Regions from separate parts of the Roseibium sp. HPY-6 genome, predicted to be linked through region 1. Evidence: riboswitches for the same ligand, from Rfam matches in the RefSeq annotation. Region 1 holds a riboswitch; each other region holds the start of a gene.
The links. Region 1 has a riboswitch for cobalamin ahead of ABVF61_RS30995 (metal ABC transporter ATP-binding protein). Riboswitches for the same ligand answer to the same signal wherever they lie in the genome.
Positions count from the first base shown of each region.

Region 2: linked by a shared signal. The riboswitch ahead of cobU (bifunctional adenosylcobinamide kinase/adenosylcobinamide-phosphate guanylyltransferase) and the one ahead of ABVF61_RS30995 (metal ABC transporter ATP-binding protein) in region 1 are both predicted to bind cobalamin.
Region 3: linked by a shared signal. The riboswitch ahead of ABVF61_RS02310 (DUF1636 family protein) and the one ahead of ABVF61_RS30995 (metal ABC transporter ATP-binding protein) in region 1 are both predicted to bind cobalamin.

Region 1 is NZ_JBEWCD010000004.1:165,731-169,628, forward strand. Features, by position in the region: gene ABVF61_RS30980 (GNAT family N-acetyltransferase) at 9-557, opposite strand; gene ABVF61_RS30985 (GNAT family N-acetyltransferase) at 1,031-1,243, shown strand; gene ABVF61_RS30990 (Rid family hydrolase) at 1,404-1,790, shown strand; cobalamin riboswitch at 2,077-2,291, shown strand; gene ABVF61_RS30995 (metal ABC transporter ATP-binding protein) at 2,535-3,287, shown strand; gene ABVF61_RS31000 (metal ABC transporter permease) at 3,280-3,898, shown strand, end outside.
Region 2 is NZ_JBEWCD010000002.1:2,974,948-2,978,845, reverse strand. Features, by position in the region: gene cobW (cobalamin biosynthesis protein CobW) at 1-894, opposite strand, end outside; gene cobU (bifunctional adenosylcobinamide kinase/adenosylcobinamide-phosphate guanylyltransferase) at 891-1,442, opposite strand; cobalamin riboswitch at 1,476-1,686, opposite strand; tRNA gene ABVF61_RS24765 (tRNA-Asn) at 2,004-2,079, shown strand; gene ABVF61_RS24760 (hypothetical protein) at 2,193-2,453, opposite strand; gene nagA (N-acetylglucosamine-6-phosphate deacetylase) at 2,597-3,745, opposite strand; gene ABVF61_RS24750 (SIS domain-containing protein) at 3,742-3,898, opposite strand, start outside.
Region 3 is NZ_JBEWCD010000001.1:471,807-475,704, forward strand. Features, by position in the region: gene ABVF61_RS02305 (ABC transporter ATP-binding protein) at 1-759, opposite strand, end outside; gene ABVF61_RS02310 (DUF1636 family protein) at 756-1,160, opposite strand; cobalamin riboswitch at 1,531-1,741, opposite strand; gene ABVF61_RS02315 (ABC transporter substrate binding protein) at 1,970-2,911, shown strand; gene ABVF61_RS02320 (Na/Pi cotransporter family protein) at 3,053-3,898, opposite strand, start outside.

The DNA.
Region 1 (3,898 bases):
TGATACTTTTAATGCTGATTTCGGAGCGACCATTCGAGGATTTTACGGCCAGGCAGAGATGTGAAACCTGGGTCTTTGGCTCCTGCAACGTCCCGAAAGCCAGCTTTCCTTAAAGCGGCGATTGAAGTCAAGTTATCGTCGGCAACGTCTGCGATTAACTGACGTCGTTTGAAATGCCGAAGCGATGCGTCTCGATATAAATTCAGCAGCCTTGTGCCGTATCCTTTGCCTTGAAAGGGCGCACCGAGCCAATAACTCAAGCCCATCCGGCTCGCGTCAATCTCATAAGAACCGATTGATCCAATAAGACTATTTGCGACAACGAGTTCGACTCCAAAAAGGCAAGGTGTTCGTCCTATGTGGTTTTCAAGAGATTGTTCAAACTTCTCATGAAGCTCTTCGATCGAGCAGTCTGACAAGAGCCTGATCCCAGATCCTGGGCGAATTTCTCCTCTGAGCGAACCCGATACTCTAAGATCCGACAAAAAGTGGCAGTAATTTGCCTTGTCTTCGACGCCCAAAGGTCGAATAGAAATGCATCCGTCAGAAACACGCATGCATTTAATCTAGTCTCCAACGGAGCTTGTTGAAAGCGAACATTGTCTCACTTCGTCGACGTTGAATCTCAGCACCCACCCCTTTTTCAGGCCTTGCAATCTTTCATTCAGCCGGCCCGATGCCGGCTGATCGCCCTACACTATTTGTCCGGTTGGTGACTTTTCTGGTTGGCAGAAATCGCGACAATTCTCGCTAGTGACAACACAATTTGTAAGTGGGGCACTTTCTATCCCGAACCGCAACAAAAGCGCTAAGTTGCCTGAGTTTCGAGAGCCGTGTTTTGAGCAGAACCTTCTCCCATTTGAGTTTTAAGGAACGCAACTACCTGGCATAACAGCGAGTTTGCCGATGGCTACTGGGCGAGGACCGCCAATCACATGGCATGCGATGACGACGACCCGCCGACACTGTCATCGACCTGTCTTGTCCCGAGAGTATGGGCTGCCCACCAACAACCATTGAGAGGCACAACATGCTAGAAACGGAGCGTCTTCTCCTTAGACGTCCGAATGCATCGGATTTTTCAGCTTGGACCGCCTTTCTTTCTGATGCCGAAGTGACCCGGTTTATCGGTGGACCACAGGACACCGCTGGGGCATGGCGGAACTTGTGCCTTTTTGCCGGCGCATGGAGTGTCCAAGGGTACAGCAATTTTTCTGTAGTAGAGAAAGCAACTGGCCAGTGAGTAGGTAGAGCGGGAGCTTGGTTCCCTCCAGGTTGGCCGGGCAAAGAGATTGAGTGGGCATTCAAACGCGATGTGTGGGGGAAAGGATATGCCACCGGGTTGCTGCCTCGGTGGCATATCCTTTCCCCCACACATGTCTAAACTTTATCAGGACTGGAAGATGGCGCCCGGGTCGGAAATTGGCGGATTTGTGTTTCTAACCGGGTTCAATGGTGCCGGATTGGACGGCAAGGTTTGGGCAGATGTCGCCACGCAAATAAACACTGCGCTTGACCAGGTGTTCGACGTATTGATTGAAGCAGGACTGAGCGCAGCCCATGTGGTGGAAGTCACGCGCTATCACGTGGGTCTGCGCGAATACCTATCCACGTTCCGGGCAATCTGGGCACAAAGAATGTCTGAGCCTTATCCGGCGTGGACAGCTATTGAAGTTGCCGGTTTCGCAACTGAAGGCGTCACTGTTGAACTACGGGTCATCGCGCATCGCAAAGCAGCCCCAAAAATAACCACCGTAACCCATATCCTGGCCGAGCCGTTGATAATGTAGTGCGTGTCCAGGTCGCGAGATACTCGCGATAGGCATCAAATGGCAAAGTAAGGTTAGGTCTGCTACGGCGCGGAGGGCCAGGATCGTGCGACAAGGAATACTGCCATTCGTACGGGTCGCAACGAAAGCTCGCAGTGAGCCCATTTTACCAAATGCTGCGCGGTGCACGAATGGCAGCTTTGAGCCCATTTTGCCCAATGCTGCATTCTGCACAAATGGCTCGCAGTAGCAGAAAACCAGACATTCCAATTCGGCGAGACTGATCATTGACCATTTCACCCGGAAAGCGTTAATTACATTTGATGGTTCTCAATGATCGTTGAGTCGGCGAGATGAAATGGGAACACGGTGAGGTGTAGCCAAAAGGCGCTAAATCCGTGACTGCCCCCGCAACTGTGAGCGGTGAGCGACCCCGACAAAGACCACTGGGCATCCGCCTGGGAAGGTTCGGGAGAGCGACGATCCGCAAGTCAGGAGACCTGCCATCGCGAGTTTAACTGACCCAGGCGGGGTGTCCTGGAGAGAGGCAAACATGTTCGACGCGACTGCGTACCTACATCGACGTATCTCATTGCCCCCGCTGAAGCGGAGGCCGCGATGCGCGAGGCAAACGAACCAGACCAGCCGGAGCTAACGCCATACCGGAAAAGCTTCTGTCTCACCAATTTGAGCACCGTCTCTTTGATCGGCTCTGCCCTAGCTGTGTCTTTTTTGCTTTGGCTGTGCATCTCGGCGGTGCTTTAAATGTCGGCGGTTCTGGAAATCCGCGATCTTGCGCTTGGCTATCCTGAACTGACGCTGTTCCGAGGATTGTCGATGGACGTAGAGCGTTGCTCGACGCTTGCGATTCTGGGTGCGAACGGCTCTGGCAAAAGCACTTTCATGAAGATGCTTCTGGGCTTGATCAGCCCTTTGTCTGGCAAGTTCCATTGGCCAAACGAGCAGCCGAAAGAGATCGGGTATCTGGCCCAAATGACTGAATTTGATCGCCTCTTTCCATTGCGGGTGCGGGATCTGGTGGCGATGGGGGCTTGGAAAGGCTTTGGACTTGGCGGTCGCTTGGATCGCGATACCAACGCCAAAGTCTCATCGGCACTAGATGCGGCAGGCGTGCTTGATATCGCAGATCGGTCTTTGCACACGCTGTCAGGGGGGCAACTACAACGTGCGCTTTTCGCGCGTGTGATCATGCAAAACGCCCCTCTCATCCTACTCGATGAACCATTTGCCGCTGTAGACCAGACCACAGAAGCACATCTTTTGACGCTCATCGACCGCTGGCGATACGAAGGCCGTGCTGTTGTGTTGGTGGTCCATGATCTGTCATCGGTTCTGGATCACTGCGACAACGCATTGCTCCTTGGGAATGGCGAAGCCTGTCATGGTTCAGTCGATGCGATCCTGACGCCAGAACGGCTTGTCGCGCAAAACTATCTCTCCAAAAGCCAGGCATCTTGGATGTTCCGCGCCTCTCGAGAGGATGCAGTGCGTGTTTGAGCTTTTCTCTGAGATGTGGAGCTTTGCCTTCATGCAACGCGCGTTCGTCGCTACTACCGCTCTTTCGGCTTCAGTCGCTCCCGTTGGCGCTTTCCTGGTTTTGCGCAGGCTTTCACTGGCTGGGGAAGCCATGGCCCATGCCATAACACCAGGTGTCGTGATCGGATTTGTCGTCGCCGGGCTGTCGGTGACGTCACTGCTTGTCGGCGGACTTGTCGCCGGGGTTGTGGCGGCTGCCTTGACGGCCTTGTTAGCGCGCAAAACAATCCTCAGAAGCGATGCGAGCCTCGCATCCATTTACCTGATCGCTTTGGCAGCCGGTATTTTCATCCTCTCGGCCGCTGGATCGGCAGTTCCTCTGAAGAGTTTCCTTTTTGGGTCCATCCTCGGCATCGACGACGCGTCTATGATCCTCGTCGGTGGCGTGGCGACCGTCACACTCGTGTCCTTCGCCGTTCTGCTGCGTCCCTTGATCATCAGCACATGTGACCCGACCTTTTTTGAGGCACAGACCAAACGGCCTTGGCTGATCGAGCAAGCCTTCATGCTGCTGCTTGTGCTGAACCTGCTGGCTGCGTTCAAAACACTGGGCACTTTAATGGCTGTCGGCT
Region 2 (3,898 bases), on a different contig from region 1:
AAGAACCTTGGTCTCAAGTGTTCTCAATGATCCGAAGGTTTGAACGTCGATCACGTGGCTTTCAAAGTCGTCGTGATGATGGTGGTCGTGATGTTCGTGGTGATCGTCATGGTCGTGATCGTCGTCGTGGTGGTCATGGTCATGGTCATGATGGTGATGCTCGTGACGCATCGCCATGTCGTTTTCAGCAGCAGACTCGCGCCCAAGCAGAACTTCAATGGGCAGCATTCCCTTTTCAGACGACACAATGTGCACCGCAGGGCGGACCTCACCCTGGATCCGTTCCTCTACCGACACCATGGCATCCGGTGCGACAAGATCCGCCTTGTTGAGAACGACGAGATCCGCGCAGCGAAGCTGATCATGAAAGAGTTCCTCAACAGGGCTTTCGTGGTCGAGCGCTTCATCGGCAGCCCTTTGGGCTTCGAGCGCAGCCTCGTCGAGCGCAATGCGGCCTTCTGCGAGGGCCGCAGCATCGAGAACGGTTACTACGCCATCCACGGTGACCCTCGTTTTCACACTCGGCCAGGAAAATGCTCGCACCAGCGGCTGCGGCAACGCCAGTCCGGACGTTTCAATCACAATGTGCTCTGGTGGCGTTTCTCGCGACAGCAGCATTTCCATTGTCGGCAGAAAATCATCGGCAACTGTGCAGCAGATGCAGCCATTGGTGAGTTCCACCACTTCGTCCGCAGCACAGTCCGGATCCGCGCAGCCATTCACGAGCGACCCGTCAAACCCCATGTCGCCAAACTCGTTCACGATCAACGCGATCTTTCTGCCGTTTGCATTCTGGAGCAGATTGCGGATCAAAGTGGTTTTGCCCGCCCCAAGAAACCCAGTCACGATCGTTGCGGGAATCTTCTGTCCCGGTTGAAGAGCGCTTGTCGTCATAGTGTGATTTCCATCTGGGGGTTGGGTTTCAAAAGCAAAGGCAGGCCCGCGCCGACAAAAACGACCTGGCCGCAAGCCTGAGCGATATCCTGATTAAGTCTGCCCTGCGCATCGCGGAACGACCTTGAAAGTCTGTTCTCCGGCACGATACCCATGCCGACCTCGTTCGAAACGAAAATGCTTGGACCCTTGAGCGAGCCGATCACCGTACAAAGGTTCGCGCATTCAGCGGCGACGTCTTTCTCGGCAAATGTGATATTAGACAGCCAAAGCGTCAGGCAATCGACGAGGACAACCCTGTCTTCGCGGCATTCGCTCGAGAGCAGGTTTGCAAGATCCAGCTGTTCTTCGATCGTGGTCCAGCCTGCACCTCTTTGGACCTTGTGGGCCGCAATCCGGTCAGCCATTTCAGTGTCATAAGCCGCACCGGTCGCGAGATAGACCTTCTCAAGACCCGAATCCATTGCAAGTTTTTCGGCAAAACGGCTCTTGCCCGAACGGGCACCGCCAAAGACAAGAGTGGACCTTCGTCCCGGTTGTTTACTCACGTCGCTCTCCCAGCCGTCCACCCGACAGCGTCAAGGGTTGAAGATGCGACGGCCGGTCTCCTGGCTTGCGGTTCAACGCGCCCTGCATCCCTTCCCGGTCCCTCTCGACCAGTGGATCATATGCAGACGCTCACCGCTCACAGTTGCGGGGGCAGCTCCGGACTGGCGCCAGGCGCATTACCGGATTCCCGTTTCATCCGGATCGGGCACATCCCTCACCGGAACCGTCAAAAACCTTCCTAAACGGATATTCAGCTTGAAACAAGCGCGAGAACTGGCCGGGCGTATAAATTCGCTTTGATTTTATCGGTTGTCGTGGAGACCTGGTTGTTCCGAACAACCAGCCCCGCATTGCCCGCAGGGGCCTGTTGACGCTTTGTATTGGTTTCAACAACTTTGATCGCTCTAGGGCGCTGTTTTATCTACTCTTTTCCACATCCGAAGCAAAAAAATGACGGCACGATGAAAAAAACACCTTCAGGGGCTTGGCAAACAGTTCAAGCCTTTGATATACGCATCCTCATCGACGGGGGCGGTCACGTACCGGCCCTGACGTGGTGATCCCCAGTAGCTCAGTTGGTAGAGCAAGCGACTGTTAATCGCTGGGTCGCTGGTTCGAGTCCGGCCTGGGGAGCCATTTTTTCCAAACACAATTCAGCCAAGACAAGCGCCTGCATCCTTTTTGCGGGGTGTGATGTTGTGTGTTTTTGAGCCGCTTATTCTCCCGGTAAAGCCCTTTTTCCAACCGGGTTATTCCCGGTCTCCTTTGGCGGGCCAATCGGATGTCGCAAGCATGATAAGACAGGCGGCAATGGCCCAGTTTCCGACGGGGCCGGACAAGAGACCGCGCTCATCAAACATCACAGCAAGAAACGAAAAAACGGCAACGGCAGCCGGAAGCCATGTGAGCCATAGGAGTTTTCCGCTGAAGCCGGCGCGCCGAAAGACAAACGGTATGCAGATTGCGCTCAGGATTACAGGCGCAAATACCGAAACCGTCTCGTAGATCATGCAACCGCCCTCACCCTTTTCGCGACCAGCCCGTCCTGGCATCGCTTAGCTTATGCCGATTCCCATGCTCACTCTGAACAATTACACTTCGGAATGGTGAGACACTGAAACGGTGCGGCCTGCGACTGCCTACTGGCTACTGGTTACTGGCTCCGGCCGCCAAGCCAAACCCGCTTTACTCCTAAGTCAGGCCCGTTGAAGAGCACGAAATCGGCTGCGCGACCGGTTTTTAGGCGGCCAACCGGACGGTTGATGACATCCGCCGGAATGCTGGTTGCCATGGCAAGTGCCGTTTCCAGGTCGACACCGATGCGATCAACCAGGAACCGGACCGACGCAGGCAGATCGATGTCGGCGCCCGCGAGCGTGCCGTCGGCAAGTGTCAGTTTTCCGTCCTGCCTGAATATTTTGCGTTCGCCGAGCGTGAAGGTGGTCACGTCCGTTCCGGTCTGTGACATGGCGTCGGTCACGAGAAAAATACTGCCGGGCCCGGTTTTCGACTTCAGCGCGATCCTGATCGCGACCGGATCGACGTGGAGCCCATCAGCGATGAGGCCTGCACTCAACGAGCCAAGATCAAGCGCGGTACCGACCAACCCGGGTTCGCGGTGTTGAAGCGGGCTCATTGCATTGAAGAGATGCGTCACGCAGGCGGCTCCGGCTTCTGCGGCTTGGCGACAACGGTCATATCCGGCACCAGTGTGTCCAAGGCTGACATGGATGCCGGCATTTGAAAGCATGGTTATCTGCGCGGATGTGACCGTTTCAGGGGCTACCGTCATCATCAGACTCGGAAGACGATCAGCAGCTTTAAGGTAAAGGGCGCTGTCGTCGTCATCCATCGGCCTTATCAACCCGGCGTCATGCGCCCCCTTTCGACTGGCAGACAAATGCGGGCCTTCCAGGTGCAGGCCTTGAAATCCGGCGACGGTGTTTTCCGCCGCAGCAATCCCCAGTTCGACAATTCTTCGCGTCGTTTCGCGTGTGTCGGTAATCAGTGTCGGGGTCATTGCCGTTGTTCCAAGCGGCAGGTGCGCCTTGCAAATGCGTGCGATGTCATCGAGCGTTTCGGCATCGCCGAGCATCAGGCCACCGCCACCATTGACCTGAAGATCGACGAGGCCCGGCGCCAGAATGCCGTCGCCAAGATTTTCGCTCGCATAACCATCCGGCACTGCAGACGCGGCGCAATGACCGGCAACCAGTCCATCCAGCACCAGGAGCGCGGCATCCTCATGCATCGCCTCGCCGTCAAAGAGGCGTGCACAAATGTATGCGGCCGGTTCGCTCATACCGTTTGCGTGACTTTGTTCAGATGCCTGGGGACATCGGGATTAAAGCCGCGATGTCGGGCAAACCACTCGATAAAAGCATAGAAAGAGACAATTTGCGTTAGCGCGTCGGTCAACGGGTGGCTCGCGGACTGGTAGTCGAGCCTGTTCGCA
Region 3 (3,898 bases), on a different contig from region 1:
GAGATGCGGCTGGTCGCTCGAAGCGAATTGTTCAAGCCGCGCCTTAACGGAATAGGCCTTTTCGATATGATCCGGCGTCAGGACGTCCTCGGGAACACCGAACGCAACAGCCCTTCCACGGTGCAACAGCAAGGCACGGTCGCAGACGCGCCCTGCAAGATTGAGGTCGTGCAGGCTTGTCACGATTGTGATGTTCAAGCTGCTGATAAGCGCAACAATCTCGAGCTGATGACGGATGTCTAGGTGGTTCGTCGGCTCGTCCAGGATCAGCAGCTCAGGCTCTTGAGCCAAAGCCCGGGCAACCATGACGCGCTGTCTTTCACCGCCCGACAAAGTGCCAAAGGAACGTGATGCCAACGGCAAAAGCCCCATCCTGTCCAGTGAGCTTTCCACGACCTCCGCGTCTCTGTCCCCGTTTCCGGAAAAACCGGTGCCATGCGGACGTCGTCCAAGAGCGACGATTTCCCCGACGCTCAAAGCGAAGTCGGTTGGTTGCTCCTGCAGAACGGCAGCAACTTTTCTCGCCGCAGACCTTGCAGACATCTTCCAGATATCGACACCGTCCAGAAATACGGCGCCTGTGCTCGGTCGGTGAAAGCGATATAGCAGACGCAACAATGTGGATTTTCCTGCACCGTTCGCACCTGCAAGCCCCAGAACCTGGCCGGCAGCAAGGTCGAAGCTGACCGGATGCAGGATGGTCTCGCCCTGCCCGGCACGCCAGCCGGCGTCTCTGACGGAAAGAGCCGCGCCGCTCACGAAACGCCTGCCTTGTTGAGTTCGGTAACAATCATCGCTGCTGGAATACGGGCAAGTGCCGTGTGCGCAAGCTTGCCGGGCCTTTCCCCGGAATTGCACCACCCGTCTTCAAGATCCCGGTATTGCTGAGCGAAGGCAACGAGGTCGTCAATGTCCGTATCCGGATCTATGTCACCGAACAGGTAGGTTGCCTTTTCGCTGGCACGATAAGCCACCGTGCAGGGACGCGAACATCCGGCCATACAGGCTATTCCGGATACCTCGAACTCGGGACCCGTCAACGGCAGTGCCTTTTGCAAAGCGTCCCGCAGGTTGCTGATCAGTTCAAATCCCGGCCGGCAATCCGTACCCTTGTGACGACAGGAGGTGCAAACGAAGATCTTGTGGGTCTCACCACTCATTTGCTGTCCCCCGAGGTCTTGAGATGTCCTTGCGAAGTCGCTGAGGATGCTCTTCCTGCTCCGCCTGCAAACGCCTCCGACGCAGCCTCACATGGGGAACATAATTCCAACATATGTAATGTTATTACATTACAATCATTTTGCAATGCAATAGGCAACCTCGATCCATTCGGACACATCGCTCTGGCGGCGCGTCCACTCAGGCTTGTCCTGGCAAGAGAAGTTGGATGGAATTCAGAAGGTTCGTTCTGTGTCCGGTTCATGTCGCCCTCCGCGAATGCACGGGGCTTTGAAGAACCGAATGTCAAACTTTGTCAGCTGTCGCTGTATCGCCATGTCACCCGCTCCTCCGGAACACCCCGTCCGGGTTGAAGTTGAAGATGAAATGGCAGGTCTCCTGACTTGCGGGTCAAAGCTGGCCTGATCCTTCCCGGGAGATCCCAGTGGTGTTTTCAGGTTCGCTCGCCGCTCACAGTTGCGGGGGCAGTCACGGATTTGGTGCCTTCTGGCTACGCCGCACCGTGTTCCCTTTTAATCCCGATCCGGCTTCGAATACGGGAACCATGTAATCTGTGTGACGAAATTCGCCGGATCTGTCAACGAGGAAACTCGCATGCGGCAACCAGCCCGTCTCACGCGTTCTTAAGCAGGAGACCAATCAAATTTATCTAAAATTTATGCATCCAAAGAAAAAGCAAATGGTCATTGATGCCAAGCAAAAGGCAAATATGATTGTTTGAAAAAGCTCGCAAATAAAGACGAGCCTGACCAAAGAAAAATAACAGTGAGGCATCAGGTTGATCTTTCGATTGGTACTACTTGCGATACTCATCGCGATACCGGGAGCTGCACGAACTGAGGAAGCTGCCAAGGCCATTGTGATGATTACATGGCGCGGCCTGACACCGGCCGAATACAGTTTCGCCGAAAAGCTGGACGAACTCGGCATTAACGCGAAAATTGAATACTTCGATGCCGAGCGCGATCAGACAAAACTGGCGGGGTTCTTGCGCGAAAGGCGGGAAGACCTGCAATCGAAGGATCTGATCTACACCTTCGGCACCACGGCCACCCTGACCGTTCAGAACTTCGAGCTGGAGACGGTGCCTCGCGTCTTTAACATTGTCACCGACCCTGTGGGCGTTGGCCTGGTGCCTTCGCTTGATGCACCGCCTCCTGGTCTGACCGGTGCGAAAATGTCCCTGTCGCCGGAAGTTATTCTCGACTTGCTGGGAAACATCCACGACCTCAATACGCTGGCGATCCTGTTTGACCCGCGGGAGAGCAATGCAGTCGCGGAAGCTGACCGCCTCATGCTCGCGGCAGAAAAGCGCGGGATTGTGCCAAAGCTTTTGAGGTTCGCCCCCGATGCGGATGAAAAGGATCTCCAGATAGCCTCTTTCCAACCCGAATTGGCGTCTTCAGACGCGGTTTACGTGACCTCTTCATCGTCCTACGTCGCCCATCACAGCGTATTGAGGGAGATCATCCCGGAAGATCTTGTCAGTGTCTCGTCCTCCACGGCCTACAGCGAGGAAGACGTCACGCTGGTTTTCGGAACAGAGTATCGTGAGCGCGGAGAAGCTGCAGCCACGCTGGCGGCCAAGATCCTGTTGGAAAAAGTTCCCGCGCATTCCCTGCCGATCAACGAGATTGCTGCATCCGACGCGACACTTTTCGTCAACAGGAACAGCAAGGCGGCGGCGGCCCTCCAACTGGAAAATGCGACAAATCCCGTGGTCTACAGGTAGAGACAGGGCCCAGTTGGTCTATGACAAGGGTCAAGACCGGTAAAGAGCGCACCCGTTGCATCAAGCCGCCCAGCCTGATCGATGTGTTGGTGCGGCGCCAATCGTATGGCCGGCCTCGATGCGCCGTAACGAGACTGGTGATCAAGCCCGGAGCCGCTCTCCCGCCAACGGTGTCTCAAATACGGATGACAGGACCTCGACCTGGCTCTTCCCCAATCTCCCATAAGCCTCCCCGGCCTCTCCGAAAAGCCAGATCAGCCGTTCGCAAAGGTTCATCGCATTCAGCACGTTGATCTTCTGCTGGCCCGACAGAAGCTGTTCGTTCTGCAGATAAGCAACTTTGATCGCATTGATGCCGTTCCCTTTTTTGGACGTCAGTCTGGCCAGCACGTCAAGGGCATCGCTGTTTCTGTCACGAGCAACTGAAATCAGCACATTCAGAATGGCATCAAGTCCCTCAACGGCTGAGTCCGCAAACCACAGGTCCGGGCTCTTTTTACGCAGACAATAGACTTCCGCACCAAAGTCGTGCAGGGCGCTGCGCATCTCTTGCGTGAGATACAAAATGCGTACCAGCAAATCGACATGCTTGTGTTCGTCCGGTGACAGCGAACGATTTGACGCCAGGTCCTGGAGGGCCTCGGCTATGATCTTGTGCAGGGCTCCGGCTGCCTCCAGATTCGCATGAAGCTTTTTGGCTCCGCGATCACACCGCATGCTGTCAAATGCTTCGGAACTCAGCTGCAGAAGCCGAACAGTTTCCAGTTCAATAAGTCTTTGGACAATCGGCGGAGGCTCCTGACACGGCAATGCGAGGTGCTTCGGCTTGGCACCATGCTCTGCGCGTGTCTCTGGACTGAGCTTTTGAAGCAGCTCCGCAGTTGGACCACACAGCAACAGGAGAAACGGTGCAGGCAACACGTTGAACAAGACATAAGCAAGCGCAACCTGCGTGCCCGGATCATTGCTCAGATGCGACAACAAATG